DNA from 2 places in the Paenibacillus sp. FSL W8-0194 genome. Region 1 is predicted to be linked to the other one. Evidence: riboswitches for the same ligand, from Rfam matches in the RefSeq annotation. Region 1 holds a riboswitch; the other holds the start of a gene.
The links. Region 1 has a riboswitch for FMN ahead of ribD (bifunctional diaminohydroxyphosphoribosylaminopyrimidine deaminase/5-amino-6-(5-phosphoribosylamino)uracil reductase RibD). Riboswitches for the same ligand answer to the same signal wherever they lie in the genome.
Positions count from the first base shown of each region.

Region 2: another riboswitch for FMN. It lies ahead of MKY58_RS04950 (DMT family transporter); the one in region 1 lies ahead of ribD (bifunctional diaminohydroxyphosphoribosylaminopyrimidine deaminase/5-amino-6-(5-phosphoribosylamino)uracil reductase RibD).

Region 1 is NZ_CP150205.1:2,085,405-2,093,871, reverse strand. Features, by position in the region: gene MKY58_RS09225 (segregation/condensation protein A) at 1-688, opposite strand, end outside; gene ribE (6,7-dimethyl-8-ribityllumazine synthase) at 1,001-1,468, opposite strand; gene MKY58_RS09215 (bifunctional 3,4-dihydroxy-2-butanone-4-phosphate synthase/GTP cyclohydrolase II) at 1,545-2,750, opposite strand; gene ribE (riboflavin synthase) at 2,799-3,458, opposite strand; gene ribD (bifunctional diaminohydroxyphosphoribosylaminopyrimidine deaminase/5-amino-6-(5-phosphoribosylamino)uracil reductase RibD) at 3,475-4,605, opposite strand; FMN riboswitch at 4,961-5,144, opposite strand; gene MKY58_RS09200 (peptidylprolyl isomerase) at 5,397-5,834, opposite strand; gene lysA (diaminopimelate decarboxylase) at 6,099-7,430, opposite strand; gene MKY58_RS09190 (spore germination protein) at 7,548-8,467, opposite strand, start outside.
Region 2 is NZ_CP150205.1:1,160,482-1,168,948, reverse strand. Features, by position in the region: gene MKY58_RS04960 (ABC transporter permease) at 1-959, opposite strand, end outside; gene MKY58_RS04955 (ABC transporter substrate-binding protein) at 1,120-2,958, opposite strand; gene MKY58_RS04950 (DMT family transporter) at 3,222-4,184, opposite strand; FMN riboswitch at 4,320-4,483, opposite strand; gene MKY58_RS04945 (S-layer homology domain-containing protein) at 4,652-5,677, opposite strand; gene MKY58_RS04940 (DUF6359 domain-containing protein) at 5,765-8,467, opposite strand, start outside.

The DNA of each region.
Region 1 (8,467 bases):
TTTTCATCAGCTCCAAAATAGCCAAAAAAGTCACGACAATCTCATGCCTTACCATGTCGTCGTGCAAGAGCCGGGAAAACAGCACTTTCCCCCCAGGGCCCGACTCCGAAAGAACGTCCACGACCTGCCGGATCCGGTCCTTAACCGAGATTTCGTCGCGTTGGATCCGGGTGTAGCTTGTCCGACGCACCGCTTTGCGGAGCGCCTTCTGAAAGGCGGCGACCAGGTCCGCGGCATGCAGCCCCCGCACCGGGTTTTCGTTCACCTGCGGCACCCAGGGCGTCAAATCTTCGGGTTCTTTGGCATAAATCAGGCTGCGCTCCCATTCCCTTTCCTGCAAATGTTTGGCGATGCCTTTGTATTTTCGGTATTCGATCAGCTTCTGCACCAGCTCCGCGCGCGGATCGATGTCTTCTTCCTCGTAAAAATCGAATTCATCCATTTCAAACACCGGCGGTTTCGGCAGGAGCAGCTTGCTTTTAATGGACAACAGCGTTGCGGCCATGACGAGAAATTCGCTCGTAATATCGAGCTCCAGCTCCTGCATGGTGTGCAAATATTCCATGTATTGATCGGTAATCTCGCTGACGGGGATATCCTGGATATTGATTTCCGCTTTGTCTATCAGGTGAAGGAGCAAATCGAGCGGACCCTCAAATGTCTCCAGTTTATATAATACTGTGTTCACGGCTTATCCTCCGTCCATAAAATGAGCTTCTACTATTATATATTAAAAAAATGCAGTGCCCCGTGTAAAGGCGCTACATTTAAATAAGCACGATATCGCCGCATTCGTCAAGCCGGGCCGTCCCCGCCGCATCAGCCCTTTAGGGCTCCCAACGTCAACCGGCCCGTGATTTGCCGTTGATAGATGACGTACAGGGAATGGTATCCGGTTTTTCGCTTCATTCGGCAACTACAGCAAAAGCATCGCTCCCGCGCCAAAAAGGCACCCTTCATGCCGAAGGATGCCTTGTGCTGCCGTTAACCGGCTTTCATTTTATTTGAACTGCTTCGTCAGGTTCGCCATCTCGATCGCCGACACCGCCGCCTCGTAACCTTTGTTGCCGGCTTTGGTGCCTGCGCGCTCCACGGCCTGTTCGATGCTGTCCGTCGTCAAAACGCCGAAGATGACCGGAACGCCGGTTTTCAGGCTCGTTGCCGCTACGCCCTTGGCGACCTCATTGCACACGACGTCATAATGGGAAGTCGCCCCGCGAATGACCGTGCCCAGCGTGATGACGGCGTCATATTTGCCGCTTTCGGCCATTTTGCTGGCGATCAGCGGAATTTCGAAAGCTCCTGGCACCCAGGCGACGTCCACTTCTTCGTCCAAAGCCCCGTGCCGCTTCAGTCCGTCCAAGGCCCCGCTAAGCAGCTTGCTTGTAATAAATTCGTTGAATCTGCCTACCACGATTCCGTATTTCAGTCCGCTCGATACCAAATTTCCTTCAAAAATATGCGTCATGTTTCATCAACCTTTCATTCTTGAGTGTATTTGTTTATTCTCATGCTTTGACTTGGGCCATGCGCCAGACGAGTGTTTACAGATTCAGCATATGGCCAAGCTTTGCCCGTTTCGTTTGCAAATAACGGCTGTTGTCCTTTCCGGCCTCCATCTGGATCGGCACCCGCTCCACCACCTCGAGGCCATGGCCTTCAAGGCCTTTGATTTTCCGCGGATTGTTGGTCAACAGCCGGATTTTCGATACGCCCAAATCTTTCAAAATTTGCGCGCCGATCCCGTAATCGCGCAGGTCTGCCGGAAATCCGAGCTGTAGGTTCGCATCCACCGTATCCAGTCCCTGCTCCTGCAATTCGTAAGCCTTCAGCTTGTTGATCAAACCGATGCCCCGGCCCTCCTGTCTCATGTACAGCAGTACGCCGGTACCCTCCTGCTCGATCTGGCGCAGCGCAGCGGCGAACTGCGGGCCGCAGTCGCAGCGCAGCGAATGGAAGACGTCGCCGGTCAAACATTCGGAGTGGACCCGGACGAGCACCGGCTCGTCGCCCGAAATCGTTCCCTTCACGAGCGCGAGATGTTCCTTGTCGTCGACGTCGTTGGTATAGGCAACAGCCTTGAATTCGCCGAATTCCGTCGGCATCCGCACCTCGGCCGCCCGGTGCACCAGCTTCTCCCGCTCATTCCGGTATTTGATCAAGTCCTGGATCGAGATGAGCTTCAGCCCATGTTTTTTTGCGATCCCCTGCAGATCCGGCAGTCTTGCCATCGTGCCGTCTTCTTTCATGATTTCGCAGATGACGCCGGCCGGCGCCGAACCGCTCAATACGGCCAGGTCCACCGCAGCTTCCGTATGCCCTGCGCGACGCAGGACGCCGCCGTCTTTGGCGATCAAAGGAAACATATGTCCCGGACGCCGAAAATCCGCCGGAGCCGCCGCCGGGTCGATCAGCGCCTTGGCCGTCAGCGACCGTTCCTGCGCCGAAATCCCCGTCGTCGTATTTCTATGGTCCACAGACACCGTAAAGGCCGTGCCGTGATGATCCGTGTTCTGAGACGTCATCGGCATCAGCTCGAGCGCCTCCGCCCGTTCCCTTGCCAGAGGGACGCAGACAAGCCCGCGGCCTTCGGTAACCATGAAATTGATCACCTCCGGCGTCGCTTTTTCCGCAAGAGCCACAAAATCCCCCTCGTTTTCCCGGTCCTCGTCATCCACGACGATGATCACCTTGCCGGACCGGAGATCCTGAATCGCGTCTTCAATCGGGTCAAAATGAATTGGTTCCATGATGTTCGTTACCCCCTTTTGTAGTTGCGTTGTCGGCAGCGCTGCGCGTTACGCAAAACCGTTGGACGCCAGCATATCCAGCGTTATGCCGGACCGCTCCGCGCCTTTGCCGGACGCCGCCGGCCCTAACAGCGCATGCACGTATTTGCCGATAATGTCGCATTCGATATTGACGACGCTGCCCGGCTTCAGGCCGGATAATCCGGTTTCCTGAAGCGTGTGCGGTATGACCGACACGGTGAAGCTTTCGCCGTCGGTGTCGGCAATCGTCAGACTGACTCCATCCACCGTGACGGAGCCTTGCGGGATGATGAATTTGGACAAGTCCTGTTTATCCGGCACGATCTCGATCAGCACCGCGTTCTGCTCCTTGGACAGCCGCCGGACCGTGCCGGTCATGTCGGCATGACCCTGAACCAGATGGCCGCCGAATCTCCCGCCTGCTTTCATCGCCCGCTCGAGATTGATGCGGCTTCCCGGCTTCAGCAGCCCCAGATTGGAATGGCGGTACGTCTGGGGCGTGACGTCGACGGAAAAAGCGCCGCCGCCGATTTTCGTGGCGGTCAGGCAGACCCCGTTCACCGCGATGCTGTCGCCGATCCGGATGTCGTCCATGATGGCGGAAGCCTTGATCGTTAAAACCATGGCCTCCCCTTGCCTTGCAATGCCATCCAAAATCCCGATTTCCTCAACCAAACCGGTAAACATGACGTCTCCCTCCTTCTTATTGTTTTTCCCCATTCGAGCTGGCGGGCCACGCCGGTTTTCCCGAAACGAGGATGTTGTCCCCGACCTGCTCGACCTCAAGTTCATTTAACGTGATCGCATCGGCCATGCGGCGGATGCCTTCAAAATCGAAATTATGCGGGGCATGCTTGCCGCCGACGATTTTCGGAGCGATATACATCACGATTCGGTCCGCCAGTCGCGCCTGCAGCAGCTCCCCGTTCAGCGTCCCGCCGCCTTCGACCAGGATGGAGCCGATTTCCCGGCGGCCAAGCTCTTCCAAAGCGGTTGTCAGGTCCACGCGAGGCCCCGCGCCGCAGGCGACGACCTCCGCCCCGAGTTCCTCCAGCATCCTGCGCCGTTCTGCCGGCGCCTGCTCCGTCGTCAAGACGACGATGGGCGAGGTGCCATCCTTGAACATTTTGGCTTCGGCCGGCAGGCGAAGCCCGGAGTCGACGACGATCCGTACCGGCTGCAAGCCTTCCACTCGTTCATGCCGCGTTGTCAGGCTGGGATCATCGGCCAGAACCGTTCCGATCCCGACCATGATCGCCTGATGCCGATGGCGAAGGGCATGCGCCTGGAGCCGGGCTTCCGCGTTTGATATCCACTTGCTGTCGCCCGTGTCGGCGGCGATTTTCCCGTCCAACGTGCTTGCCGTCTTGATCGTCACGTAAGGCAGCTTTGTCGTGATATACTTCGCGAACTTTTCGTTCAGGCGAAGCGCCCGTTCCCGCAGCACGCCGACATCGACCTCGATTCCGTGACGGCGGAGCCGTTCGATCCCGGAGCCCGCGACGACGGGATTCGGGTCTTCGCAAGCGACGACGACCCGCTTCACCTTGGCTTTGATCAACAGGTCGCTGCATGGCGGGGTTTTGCCGTGATGGCTGCAGGGCTCCAGCGTGACGTACACCGTGCTGCCTTCGGCCTGATCGCCGGCCATCCGGACGGCATGCACTTCCGCGTGCGCGGTTCCTCGCTGCAGATGCGTCCCGAGTCCGACAAGCGCACCGCCTTTGACGATCACGCAGCCCACGACCGGATTGATTCCCGTCTGCCCCTGCGCGCGTTCGGCCATATCCAGCGCCAGGGACATGTAAAATTCGTCATTCACGGGGAGTTCCATCGCGCAAATCCCCTCCTTTCCGTTCTTTTGCCTGATCAACCAGGCAACAAAAAAAGCCCTCCGGATACCATCCGGGGGCTTGTCGAGAGTAAGCTAAAGACACGCGAATAAAGCTTCGCCCAATCATCATAGGCGGTACCCGCAACCGGGTACGGCAAAACAAAGCGAGCCTGAGTCACTTGCTTCATCCGAGACGCGACGCGAAAACGGGACCTTCCTTGAAGATCGAATCCGGAGTCATCAAAAAACCCGTTTTCCGATATTCCAAGAACGAACGTCCTGAAAACACGTAAAAAGACACGTCTATGCCGCAGCTTTATTGGTGCAAACGCATAAGCATATGTACCATGCGCTTTCGCTCCTTCTCCCATCCAGACTATACTGTCGGTCCCGGATTTGCACCGGGTCCACCGTACGCGGGCGCTAAAGGCCACGCGGCCGGGTCACGGACTAAGATGCACAAGTTTCATGGCCGTACGCCATAAACGAAATGCATCATCACCGCCGGTAGGGAATTTCACCCTGCCCCGAAGGAATAAACCAATCATGCGTATACAATTGTTTGAAAGCCTGCTGAAAAAGATCAAGCCGCTTTCTAAAAGAAATGTTACCACCACTTCCGCCAAATTGCAACCTTTGCCCCGCGAAGCCGATCCTATGGCTCGCAGACGCCCGCAACGAAAGGCTTTCGGGTTTCATCAAACGAAAAAAAGCCGACGCCGGTAAACCGGCGCCGGCTGTGCCGTTCGCTGACGGCCAAGCCAAAACGTTCCGAAGAGGCGATGCCCTTCTTATTGTTCGTCCCAAACTTTAACTTCTTTCATTTTGTCGCCCGGTCTGATCGCGTCGACAAGTTCCATGCCTTTCGTCACTTTGCCGAAAACGGTGTGCACGCCGTCCAGATGATGCTGCGGCTCGTACACGATAAAAAATTGGCTGCCGCCCGTGTTGCGTCCGGCATGCGCCATGGACAACACGCCTCTCTCGTGCTTCGTCGTGTTCGTTGCTGTTTCGCAATCGATGGTGTAACCCGGGCCGCCGGTGCCGTTTCCGATCGGGCAGCCGCCTTGCGCCACGAAACCAGGGATCACGCGGTGGAACGTCAGGCCGTTATAAAAGCCGGAATTCGCCAGCTTTTCGAAGTTTGCCACCGTGTTCGGCGCTTCTTCCGGCAAAAATTCTATTTCAACTACTCCGCCTTTTTCAAGTTCAATCGTACCTTTTTTCATCGGTATTCACTTCCTCCGGATATTTTCGTTTATTGGATGCTGCTTCATTCGCCAATGGACAAACACCGTTACAAGCATGTCCGCCGTTTGGACTCACTACCTGATTGTATCTTACATACAGACCCTTTTGCAATGATTTCGGGAAACGAAAAAGACCATTTCCGCATTCCCCAATACAGAAATGATCTTTTCCGTGTTTTGTTCTTCACCAATTCTTGCTTTTTAAAGACGGCTGTTCCCGATCTTTCGGACCGCTGTAACTCCTTACTTCAGGACAGCCTGCTTGCTGATCCGCTCCGGGATGACGTCGTTGCCGACGATATCCTGCAGCGTTTCGCGGCGGACGACCAGATCGCTTTCGCCCTCGCGGACGAATACGACCGCCGGACGGCGAATGCGGTTATAGTTGCTGGCCATGGAATAGTTGTACGCTCCCGTGCAGGAAACAGCCAGCAGGTCGCCGCTGTTTACTTTCGGCAGGTCCAGGTCCCAGATCAGCATGTCGCCGCTTTCGCAGCATTTTCCGGCAATGGAAACCGTCTCTTCGACCGGATCGTTCGCGCGGTTGGCGAGCAGCGCTTCATATTTGGATTCGTACAAAGCGGGACGCGGATTGTCCGTCATGCCGCCGTCTACGGCCACATATTTGCGGACGCCCGGAATGTCCTTGCTCGTTCCGACCGTGTAAAGCGTCGTGCCGGCGTCGCCGACGATGCTCCGGCCCGGCTCCACCCAAATTTCGGGAAGCTCGGAAGACCAGCCGGAAAAATGGGTTTTAACCGCATCGGTGATCGCTTTTACGTATTGCGAAACCTCAAGCGGCGTATCCCCGTCCACATAGCGGATCCCGAAACCTCCGCCCAGGTTGACCACCTTGAACTGCACGGCAAGCTGCTCGGACACGCTTTTTGCGAATTCCGCCACGCGTTGCACCGCCATTTCAAAGCCTTCAACCTCGAAGATTTGGGAGCCGATGTGGGAATGAACGCCGAGCAGCTCCAGGTTCGACTGTTCGGACGCCAGCTTCACGGCTTCGAATGCCGATCCGTTGCCGATGTCGAAGCCGAACTTGGAATCGGTTTGACCCGTGGAGATGTACTCATGGGTATGCGCTTCGACGCCCGGCGTTACGCGGAGCAAAATTTGCACGCGCACGTTTTTCTCGGCCGCGACCGCATTCAAGAGGTGCAGCTCCACCAAGTTGTCCACAACGAAGCAGCCGATTTCGGCGTCGATCGCCATTTCGATTTCCTCCAGCGTTTTGTTGTTGCCGTGGAAATGAATGCGTTTGGCCGGAAATCCTGCCTGCAGCGCGGTGTAAAGCTCCCCGTCGGATACCACATCAAGCGACATGCCTTCCTGGTCTGCAATGCGGCACATGGCCATCGTGCAAAACGCTTTGCTCGCATAAGCGACCTGGAATTTCAGGCCGGATGCGCGGAAAGCTGTGATGTACTGCTGACAGCGCTGACGCACGAGCTCTTCGTCCACGATATAAAGCGGTGTTCCGTATCGGGACTTGAGTTCCGTCACGTCGCAACCGCCGATTTCCAGATGCCCTGCTGCGTTTATTTGACTTGTACCATGTAAGAACATAATTCAGCATCCCTTCGCTTTCTGTGGAAAATCAAACTTCCATCTGAACTTTTACATCAGTATAACAGACAACGGAAGAGAATGAATGGATTTTTAAGCAAAACATTTGTATTTTTTCTACGATTGATCCGTATTGTCCGGGTTAGGCGCCATTTTCGTGTTATCCCGCGTTTTGTTGAAGGATGGCCTTTTCTTCGCCTCCAGCAGCGGAAAACGGAATAATACGCTCGCCAGCGCCTTTGCATTAAAAGGTATAAACGGCCACAAATACGAAGAATTGTACGATCGGTGCAGCGTCAGCAGCAAAACGAGCAGCGTCGTGCCGATGACGAACCCCTGCACCTTAAAGAGCGCAACGGCCACCAGGAGCACCAGGCGCACCAGCCGGTTGGCCAGCCCGAGCTCATAGCTTGGCGTCGCAAACATGCCGATGGCCGCAACGGCCATGTAGAGCACGACTTCGTTGACGAACAGTCCGGTTTTGACCGCGATGTCGCCGACGAGGATGGCCGCGATCAAACCCATGGCGGACGCCAGCGGCGTAGGGGTGTGGACGGCCGCCAGCCGCAGCAGGTCCACCCCGAATTCGACCATCAGAAACTGGGCGACCAAAGGGACTTTGCCATGGTCATGTGGCCCGATGAACTGAAGAAAGCCCGGCTTCAATTCCGGATTGGCCACCAGCAGCATCCATAAGGGCAGCAAAAACATGGAGGCGACGATCCCGAGAAAACGGATCCACCTCAAATACGTGCCCATAAATGCCGTTTGCCGGTTTTCCTCGGCATGCTGGCACAGGTCGAAAAAGGTGGTCGGCATGACCATGACGCTCGGCGACGTATCGACGAACACGGCCACCCGCCCCTCCAAAATATGCGAAGCCACCACGTCGGGCCGCTCCGAATACCGGACCAGCGGATATGGATGCCAGCCTTTGTTGATGATGGCCTCCTCCAGCTGCTTATCCGCCTGCGGCAGCCCTTCGATATCCAGGCCTTTGATTTTTTCCCGGATCGAATCGACCTGCACCTTATCGA
Region 2 (8,467 bases), 920 kb from region 1:
ACCATGTCGATCGTAAAATTGGCGAGCAGCACGGTAATGGCGATCAGCAGCGTGCAGCCGGAGATCAGCGGATAATCCAATTGGCGGATCGCCGTGAACATCCATGTGCCAAGCCCCGGGTAACTGAACACGATTTCGCAGATCAGGGAGCCGCCGACCATCGTCCCGAGGGACAGAGCCAGTCCCGTAATTTGCGGAAGCATGGCGTTGCGGAACACGTACCTGGCGATTTTCGAATCCCGGATGCCCAGCAGCTTCGCGTACAGCACGTAATCGGCATTCAGCTCGTAGATGGACATTTCGCGCATCCCGATGGCCTGCCCGCCGATCGTCACGAGCACGATGGACAAAAACGGCAGCGTATGGTGGCGGAGCACCGAGCCGATAAATTCGAAGCTAAGGCTTGGCACCATTTGAAAATCGTATCCGCCGGAGAGCGGAAACCACCCCAGGGTGAGCGCAAACAGGTACAGCATGATGATGGCAAGCGTAAAAAACGGGATCGAGTTGATAAACAAGGCCACCGGAAAAATCGCTTTGTCGAAGACGCCTTTTTTATAAGCGGCTACCGCCCCGAGCACGTTGCCCAAAATCCAGCCGACCAAAATGGCGGGAAGCTGGAGCCCGACCGTCCACGGCACGGCGGAAGCCAAAATGTCGGTCACCTTTTTCGGGTACAGCCCGAAGGAGGTTCCCCAGTCGCCGGTGAACAGGTTTTTGACGTAGATGAGAAACTGCATCCAAATCGGCTTGTCGATCCCGAATTCGGCCATAAACGTCTCATAGACGCGTTTGATCGTATCGCTGTCCGTCATGCCCTGCGACATTTGCGAAACGATCATGCTTACGGGATTGCCTTCGATCATCCGCGGCAGGAAAAAGTTCAGCGTGATGGCGATGGCGAGCGTCAGCACGTACCAAAACAGCTTTTTCACGAAATATCTCGAATAGGCGTTCACGAAAAGCTCCCCCCTTCGGACTTGCGCGGCGGAATATCATGCTGCCGGTGACGAGAGCCCGCATAGGGACGGCCCGGAAGACCGTCCTTTATGCAGGCGCGTGCATGTTTGCTTTTGACTGTCACTCGAACATGATTGGGCTTCCGGATGCGCGGCCTCCTCAGTTATGAATCTGGTACAAGGCCCGGATGCCCGCGCCGTCCATGGCGATTTGCGGCGGAATGTTGCTGCCGTCCCCGTCGACGGGGAACCCCTTCCATACGGATTCGTTGACGGTGTGGAACACCCATGGGCGGTACATCAGCGGAACGGAAGGGATATCCGTCAGCCAGATTTTCGTCAGCTCGGTATACAGGTTTTTCAGCTGCGCTTCGTCGGTGACGGTCGGAATTTGGTCGATGATTTGGTCGGCCTTGTCGTTTTTGTAGCGTCCCCAGTTCCAGAACGCCATTTCTCCGGCAGGCGCCACGCCTTTCGAGTACATGATGTCATGGGCCCGGCTCCAAGGCTGGCTCGGATTGACGCCGCCGGCCGGCGTGTTCATGATGATGTCGAACTTGCCTGTTTGCAGGTCGTTCGTCCATACCGGAGCTTCCGGGAACTTCGTGCGGATTTCGATGCCGATCGCCTTCGCGCTTTGCGCGACGATTTCCAGCGCCGCGTTCCAGTCGGACCAGCCGTACGGGCATTCGATTTCATACGGACCGAGGCGGGTGCCGTTCAGGACGCGGATGCCGTCCTTGCCTTTTTGGGCCCCGATTTTGTCGAGCAGTTCATTGGCCGCTTTGACGTCCGTCGTCCACTGGAGCGGTTTGATCGCGTCTTTGTCGACGTATTTGGATTCGGCGTCGGTATTCAGCGTCAAGGAAGGTTCCATCGCCGCCGAGTAGCCGCTCATCGCCAGATCCGATATTTTTTTGTAGTCGATGGCCATCGCGATGGCGCGGCGGACGTCGGCGTTGTCGAGCCCTTTTTTCGACATGTTGAAGAAGACGGACGGCATGGAACCCGGCACGTAATACGGAGCGTCCTTCAGGAACGTCTTGATCGGCGCTCCCTTTTCCCACATGTTCCAGACCTGCGGAATGAACTGCTGCGATACGTCCACTTGGCCGCTCTTGAACGCCAGGTCGCCGGCCGCGTTATCCTTGTAAATGACGTGCGTGATATATTTCGGAGCCGGCAGTTTGCCGAACAGCGATTTGCCCCAATAATTGTCGTCGCGTTCGATCGTGATTTTCTGGTCGTTGTAGAAATACAGCTTGTATGGCCCCGTGCCGACCGGGTTATCGTTGACTTCTTTCCGGATGGCTGACAGGTCATTGCCCGCTTTCTTTTCGATTTCCTCCCAAACATGCTTCGGAAGCATCGGGATCAGTTCAATGCTGTCCAGCACCCTCAGCCGGTTGGGATTATCCTTGTTCAGCTTGATGTTGACGGCATTCGCCCCGTCGGCGGTTACTTCGGAAATATTCGTCCAATAGCTGCTCCAGTTGATGTCGTATTTTTTGCCGAGCTCGTAAGTATAAACGACGTCCTCCGAAGTGAACGGCTTGCCGTCGTTCCATTTCGCGTCCTTGTTCAGCTCGACATGCAGCGTATCGTCCTTCCATTCGTATTTGGTTCCGAGCAGCGGCTCAAGCGCTCCGTCCAGCTGGTTGATCATGAACAACGTTTCGTACACCAGCTCCCGGGAGTTGCCGTAATTGATCGGAAAAGCCGGATTGCCGCTCAGCAAGTTGAAGTTCGTCGGTGCTCCCCACTGCAGGCCGTTGACGTACAACGTTTCGTTTCGCGGCGTTTCCTTGGCGTCGCCTTTGGAGGTTCCGGTCGCGGGTTCTTTGGAAGGCTCCGTCTGAGTGCCCGAAGGCGGTTTGTTACCTTCCTGCGTTTTCGGCGTTTCCGAAGCGGACGGCGGCTGCACGGTTTGGCAGCCTGCGATGAGAACTCCCGCCATCAAAAGCGCCATCAGCGGTTTCGAAGCGAATTTCAGCCTCATGAACATTCCCCCATTCATCACATTGACACCTTGAATCTTGAATCCTGAATTGCACCGACCATTTCTAAAACGTATTCTGCAAGCGCTTACTTATAAAAATGTATGTCGAACCGTTTAAATCATGACTGAAAATCTCGGGTCCCTAAAAGTTATTCACGCGCAAAAAAAAGGCCGCTTTCGCGGGCGGACAAACCGCCCCGGAAGCAGCCTTTTAAGGCAACAGCTTTGGATTATTTTATAGGGAATGCCACCAGAAAATACGTTTACGATTCCTTTGCGCTTTGGCGCGATATGATGAACAGGACGGCCCAGATCAGAACAAACCCGCAAATTTGGTGGAATTTCACGACCTCCTGGAACGCGATCCAGTTGATGAGCACGCCGACCATCGGGAAGCTCAGCTCCGCGAGGGTCGCCACCGACGCTTTGGTCGTCGTCAGGCCCTTATAATACACCATCAGGCTGAACAAACCGGGCAGCAGCGCCTGGCCGAGCAAGTTGATCGATACGGCCGCGATCGTGCCAGCGCCGGAAGGAACATGCCAAGGATCCCCTTGATTGATCGTAATGGCGATCAGGAGCGGCAGCGCCACGATGAAACGAAGCGAAGTGACCGTTTCGTATTCCATTTTGCCGACCATCAGGCGGCCCATGACGGTCGAGCCGCCCCACAGCGCCGCCGCGCCCAGGGACAGCAGGCTTCCCACTTGGACGAAATCGTTGACATGGCCGAACGGGAACGTAAACCCGAAAGTGAGCAGGTAGGTGCCTGCCAGCGCAAGCAGCAGCAGCCAGCCGAACTGCTTCGGCAGCTGTTCCTTCAGCAGGACCCGCGCCATGAGAATGGCGAAAATCGGCTGCATTTTCTGCAGCAGCAGGACGGCGTTCAAATTGCCGTGGGTCAGCCCCAACGTAAACAGAATAGTCGCGATGGCCGAGCCGCCCCAGGACAGGAACAGCAGCGCGCCGATATGGCGCAGCTTGAGCCCTTTTAATTCGGAGCGGTGCTTCCAAAGCAGCGGCGCCACGAACAGCGCAATGATGATATGTTCGAGCAAAACGATCTGCGTCGGCGTGATCTGCTCGCGCAGCAAAATGATCCGGAAGAGCGGGTCCGCTCCCCACAATGCCGCCCCGAGCACGACCAGCCAAAAGCCGGTTTTCGGGCGGACCGCCTGCTTGCGCAGGGCGGGATTCAGCTTGAACTTGTTGCTTACGTTTTCCATATTCCTAATCCCCTTGCCTGAATACGGAGTCAACATTGGAAAACCCCCGTATATCGACCGAAATCGACAAAACGGGGGCTGATCAAATAAGCCTGCGGAAATGTTACGAAAAAACATTTCCGGCAAACCTGCTCTATTGATCTTCTCCCATCCGGACTTTACCGTCGGCCCTGGAATCCCACCAGGTCAGTCGCTGCCTTTCAATCGCTTGAAAAGCAGGAGTCGCGGGCTTGACGTCGCTTTGGCGTTCAAGGACGTTCACCGCCGGTCAGGAATTTCACCTTACCCCGAAGATCCATATTCATATTTTTAGTATTGGTTTGAGTTCGTTCATACCATGATACTGCGTCATCGTATGAAAAAGCAACCCGAATGGTTACTTACATAAGTATAGCACATATCTTCGATTTAGCGGAAGCTTCTTTCAATAAAGAATTTTTTCCATGCTATCGATATTTTCGATAGCATTATTTCTTCTGCAGCAATGCCGAAATGACGACCACCGCCTCGGCGCGGGTCGCATGGGCGTTTGGCGCAAATAAGCCGCCGCTTCGCCCGCTCATGATGCCCCGCTGTGCCGCCGTCTCGGCGTAAGGCTTGGCCCAGGCGGGGATTTGCGCGCCGTCGGCAAAAGCAGGCTTGCCGCCGCCTGCCGGCGCTTCGGTCGAAGGCAGCGAACGGACGGCCATGGCGGCCAATTCCGCCCGCGTAATTTTCCTCGCCGGCCCGAACGATCCATCGGCGTAACCGTTCATGATCCCCCGGACTACCGCTTCTTCCACGAAAGGCAGTCCCCATGCCGGAATTTTCTTCGCATCCTTAAATTGGACAGGCTGGCGGGCAGCGTCGCCCGCCCCCAGGGCCCGGATCAGCATGGCGGCCAACTCGATCCGCGTCACTTCCTTGCCCGGTTGGAACGTCCCGTTCGCGTAACCCGTCACCCAACCTTGCTGCACGGCCTGCTCGATGGCGTCCTTGGCCCAGTGACCGCCGATATCTTTCAGGGCAGCCGGTACGGGGACGCTTCCTTCCTTGATCGAAATGGACGCGGTAATGATCTTGCTTGCGGCAGCATTCAGCTTGGAGTCCACCAGTTTGACGTCATGCAGCGAAACGTCGGCGCTGCCCTTCTGCAGCCTCGCGAATTGAACGGAGGCCAATTGAACGGTGCCGTTGTCGCCGACCGTTTTGCCTACCTTGGTATGCGCGATCCGGACCGTCCCGTTTCGGACGATCGGATCGACGGAGAAACCGTTCGGGCCTGCTGAGGCGCTTTGATATGAAAGCTTCTGCGCGTCGTATTTCAGCGTGAAATCGTAAGCGTACAGATCTTTAAGATGTTCCCCCGTCACGACGACCGTGATTTGATTCCCGCTGGACGTTGATTGCAGGGAGACGCCGGGGGCTGCGTCATCCGCCGACGCCTGCGTTTGCGCGGCAAACCACCCGAATACGAGCACGAGTCCGAGAATTGAGGCTAACTTTTTCAGCAATGGGCTTCATCCTTTCGAACATGCCAATCGCAGAAAACGGCATACGGCCGCCTCCTGCGATGGGTGTTGGATTCATCCTTCGTTGGTTTATTTGCCGTACCAATCGCCGATAATCATTTGGGCGACGCCGGCCAGCGCGCGGATCGTGATTTCCCCTTCATTGAAAAGATCGGCGGAGGCCACGCGGCTCCAGTTGCCGTCGGCCGATGTGATGCCGAAATATTTGGCCATGATCGACAGGTCCTGCACGGTAATTTTGCCCGTTCCCGGCACCAGCGTGATCAGCTTCGTCTTGAAGGCCGCAACCGCATTGTTCAGCGCGGCTGTCGCGGCATCGACCTGGGCTTGGGCAGCCGCGGAGCTGTTTTTCACCGAAACGGCGGACTGGATCGCGGTTTGAAGCGCCGACTTGGCCGAAGCCGGATACTGTCCGATCTTTTCGCCTGCGGCGGCGCGGTCGTATACGTTCTGAGCCGAAGCGATCGCCGCGTTTAAGGCGGACTTGTCCACAGGAACGGACGGCACCGGAATGACCGCGTTTTTAAAGGTATGAACGGCGCTTGTCAGCGCAGCCAGCGCCGCATTGATTTGCGTTTGGGTAGCGGATGCATCGTTGTAAACCGCGGTCGCCGCTTGAATGGCCGCAAGCAGGTCGGCCTTGGCCGCAGGCGGATATTGCCCCGGTTCGGTACCCGTTACGGCTTGATCCGCCAGTTGTTGCGCATCCTGAATGGCTGCATGAAGCGCGCTGCGGTCAGCCGTTGCCACTTGGATCTGAACGGCGGCCCCGCCCGTGTTGATGTCCTGCGAAGCGCCGTCCGAGGATACCGTAAATACCGTCACCGACAATTCCGCGCTGCCGGCCGCATCCTCCCTCAGCTTGCCATGCAGTTGAAACAATTCGCCGCTTTCTTTGACCGCATTCGCCTCCCCGGTGCTTGCCAGCAGCAGCCGGATTTGTCCCGCTTCCGGCTTGATGCCCGCCGCCAGCAAATTCAAGCCTTCCCTGGAAGAAGCGACCGCCCCCTCGGCGAGAACGGGACGGCCTTCCTGATCGGTTTGCGTTTGAAACGTCATCTTGGACGGATCGTATTGGATCGTGACGTCCATTGCGGTAAAGGAATACGTCAACGCGCTGACGCCAACCGCCACGTCGACGGGAGCCCCCGCATAAGCGGAAGCCGGCCCCGTCATCGTTGCCGCATTGCTTTTCTCCGGGCCCGCTCCCGCCGGCCGGATATCTTCCAGTTTCAGCAGCTTCAGCTGGTAATTGTTTTTGAAGATGGACGAAATGCCAGTGATGTCGACCTTCGTTCCTTCCGGAAACGACTGCTTCAGCCTATCCGCTTGAACCCCCGTGCGGCTGTCCACGCGCACACGGTTGGTCACGCTTCCGTTGACCAGGTCGAATTCCAGCGAACCGGTAACGGTCTGGTAATTCCGTACAGTCATATTTTTCAGGGTAATCAGCTGCCCTTGATTGCTGTCGTTCACCGTATCTTGAACGATGGGGGTCGGCGCCGGAATGCCCGCCGAATCGTCCAGCTTGGCAACCTGAACTTCGTTCATCAGCTCCGCCTCGGAGTTGAAGACCGTTTTCTGGGCGGTCATTTTAATTTTGTCGCCTGCGTGGAATCCCGTTGCCGAGCTTGGATAGACATAGATGCCAGCGGTTCCGTCCTGCAAATAAAATCCCGATCCGCCGAATATTCCCGGTTCGGACGTGATGACGCCTTGTACCGTCACGTAGCTGTTGTCCGCAGCGGACCTGGCGTTTCGGATCGTGGTCAGCTCCGGAATCGTCACCACCGGACCGCTATCGCCGGAACCGTAAGAGCCTGCTTTATACGTTGCAGGATCGTACCATTTATAGCCTGCCGCCGGTGTCGTCCAGGGCTCCGTGCCGGGGATTTCGGCCGAAGTCGCCGGTTCCTCGAGCGCTCCGAGCAGCGGCGTCGGCTCGTCCAGCGCAATGCCCCGGTTTTCAAACGTCTCGTAATCCTCATGAACGGCCAGCCATTTTACGGTTTGCACGAGGAAGACGCCGTCCTGGGCTTCGCCTTTGAATCCGTCATAGGTTTTTTTCTTGCTGCCGTTGTCTTCGCGGACGTATTTCGGGCTCGCGTCCTCCACCGGCGAAGAGTCGCCGATGAACGCGGCTTTGCCTTTTCCCAGCTTGGCGATGGCCGCATACGGTCCTTCGGCTTTGCCGCCGTTTTTGTATACGCCCCCGGTCGGGAAATTTTTCTTGTCGCTGTTTTCGACCGCGTTGTTCCAGCCGGGCACGTTTTGCGGCAGGTATACGATCCCTTTGACCCGCTTCGGATCGAGGATGACCAGCGTCGAGCCGCTGTGCATTTCGACGTCGTTGACCCCTGCCGTGATGCCGAAGGATTGGTCGTATTTGACCGCATCCGTTTTGGTCACGTCGCCGACCGAATTATAGCGGAAACGGACCCCGAAGTTTTGGCCCAGCCAATCCGTGCTGGTCACGTCCCTCATCGCGCCCGATGCGGCTTCGGCGGCAGCCATGCCTTTGGTCGGGTCGCCGAAAGCTCCGCGGCGGTATCCGTTCATCACTTCGGAGGAATCCCAACGGTTCAGGTTCCGGTCGGAATTGTAATGGTCAGAGATGAAGAAAATGCTGCCGCCTTCCTTGACGTATTGCAGCATCGCGGCTTGCTCCGAGGCTTTAAAAGGAATGTTGGCTTCGCCGATGATAAACACGTCGTACGGCTTCAATTTATTCAACGTAACGGTCGGTTCAGCGTAGGCTTGGGCGCTCATCGG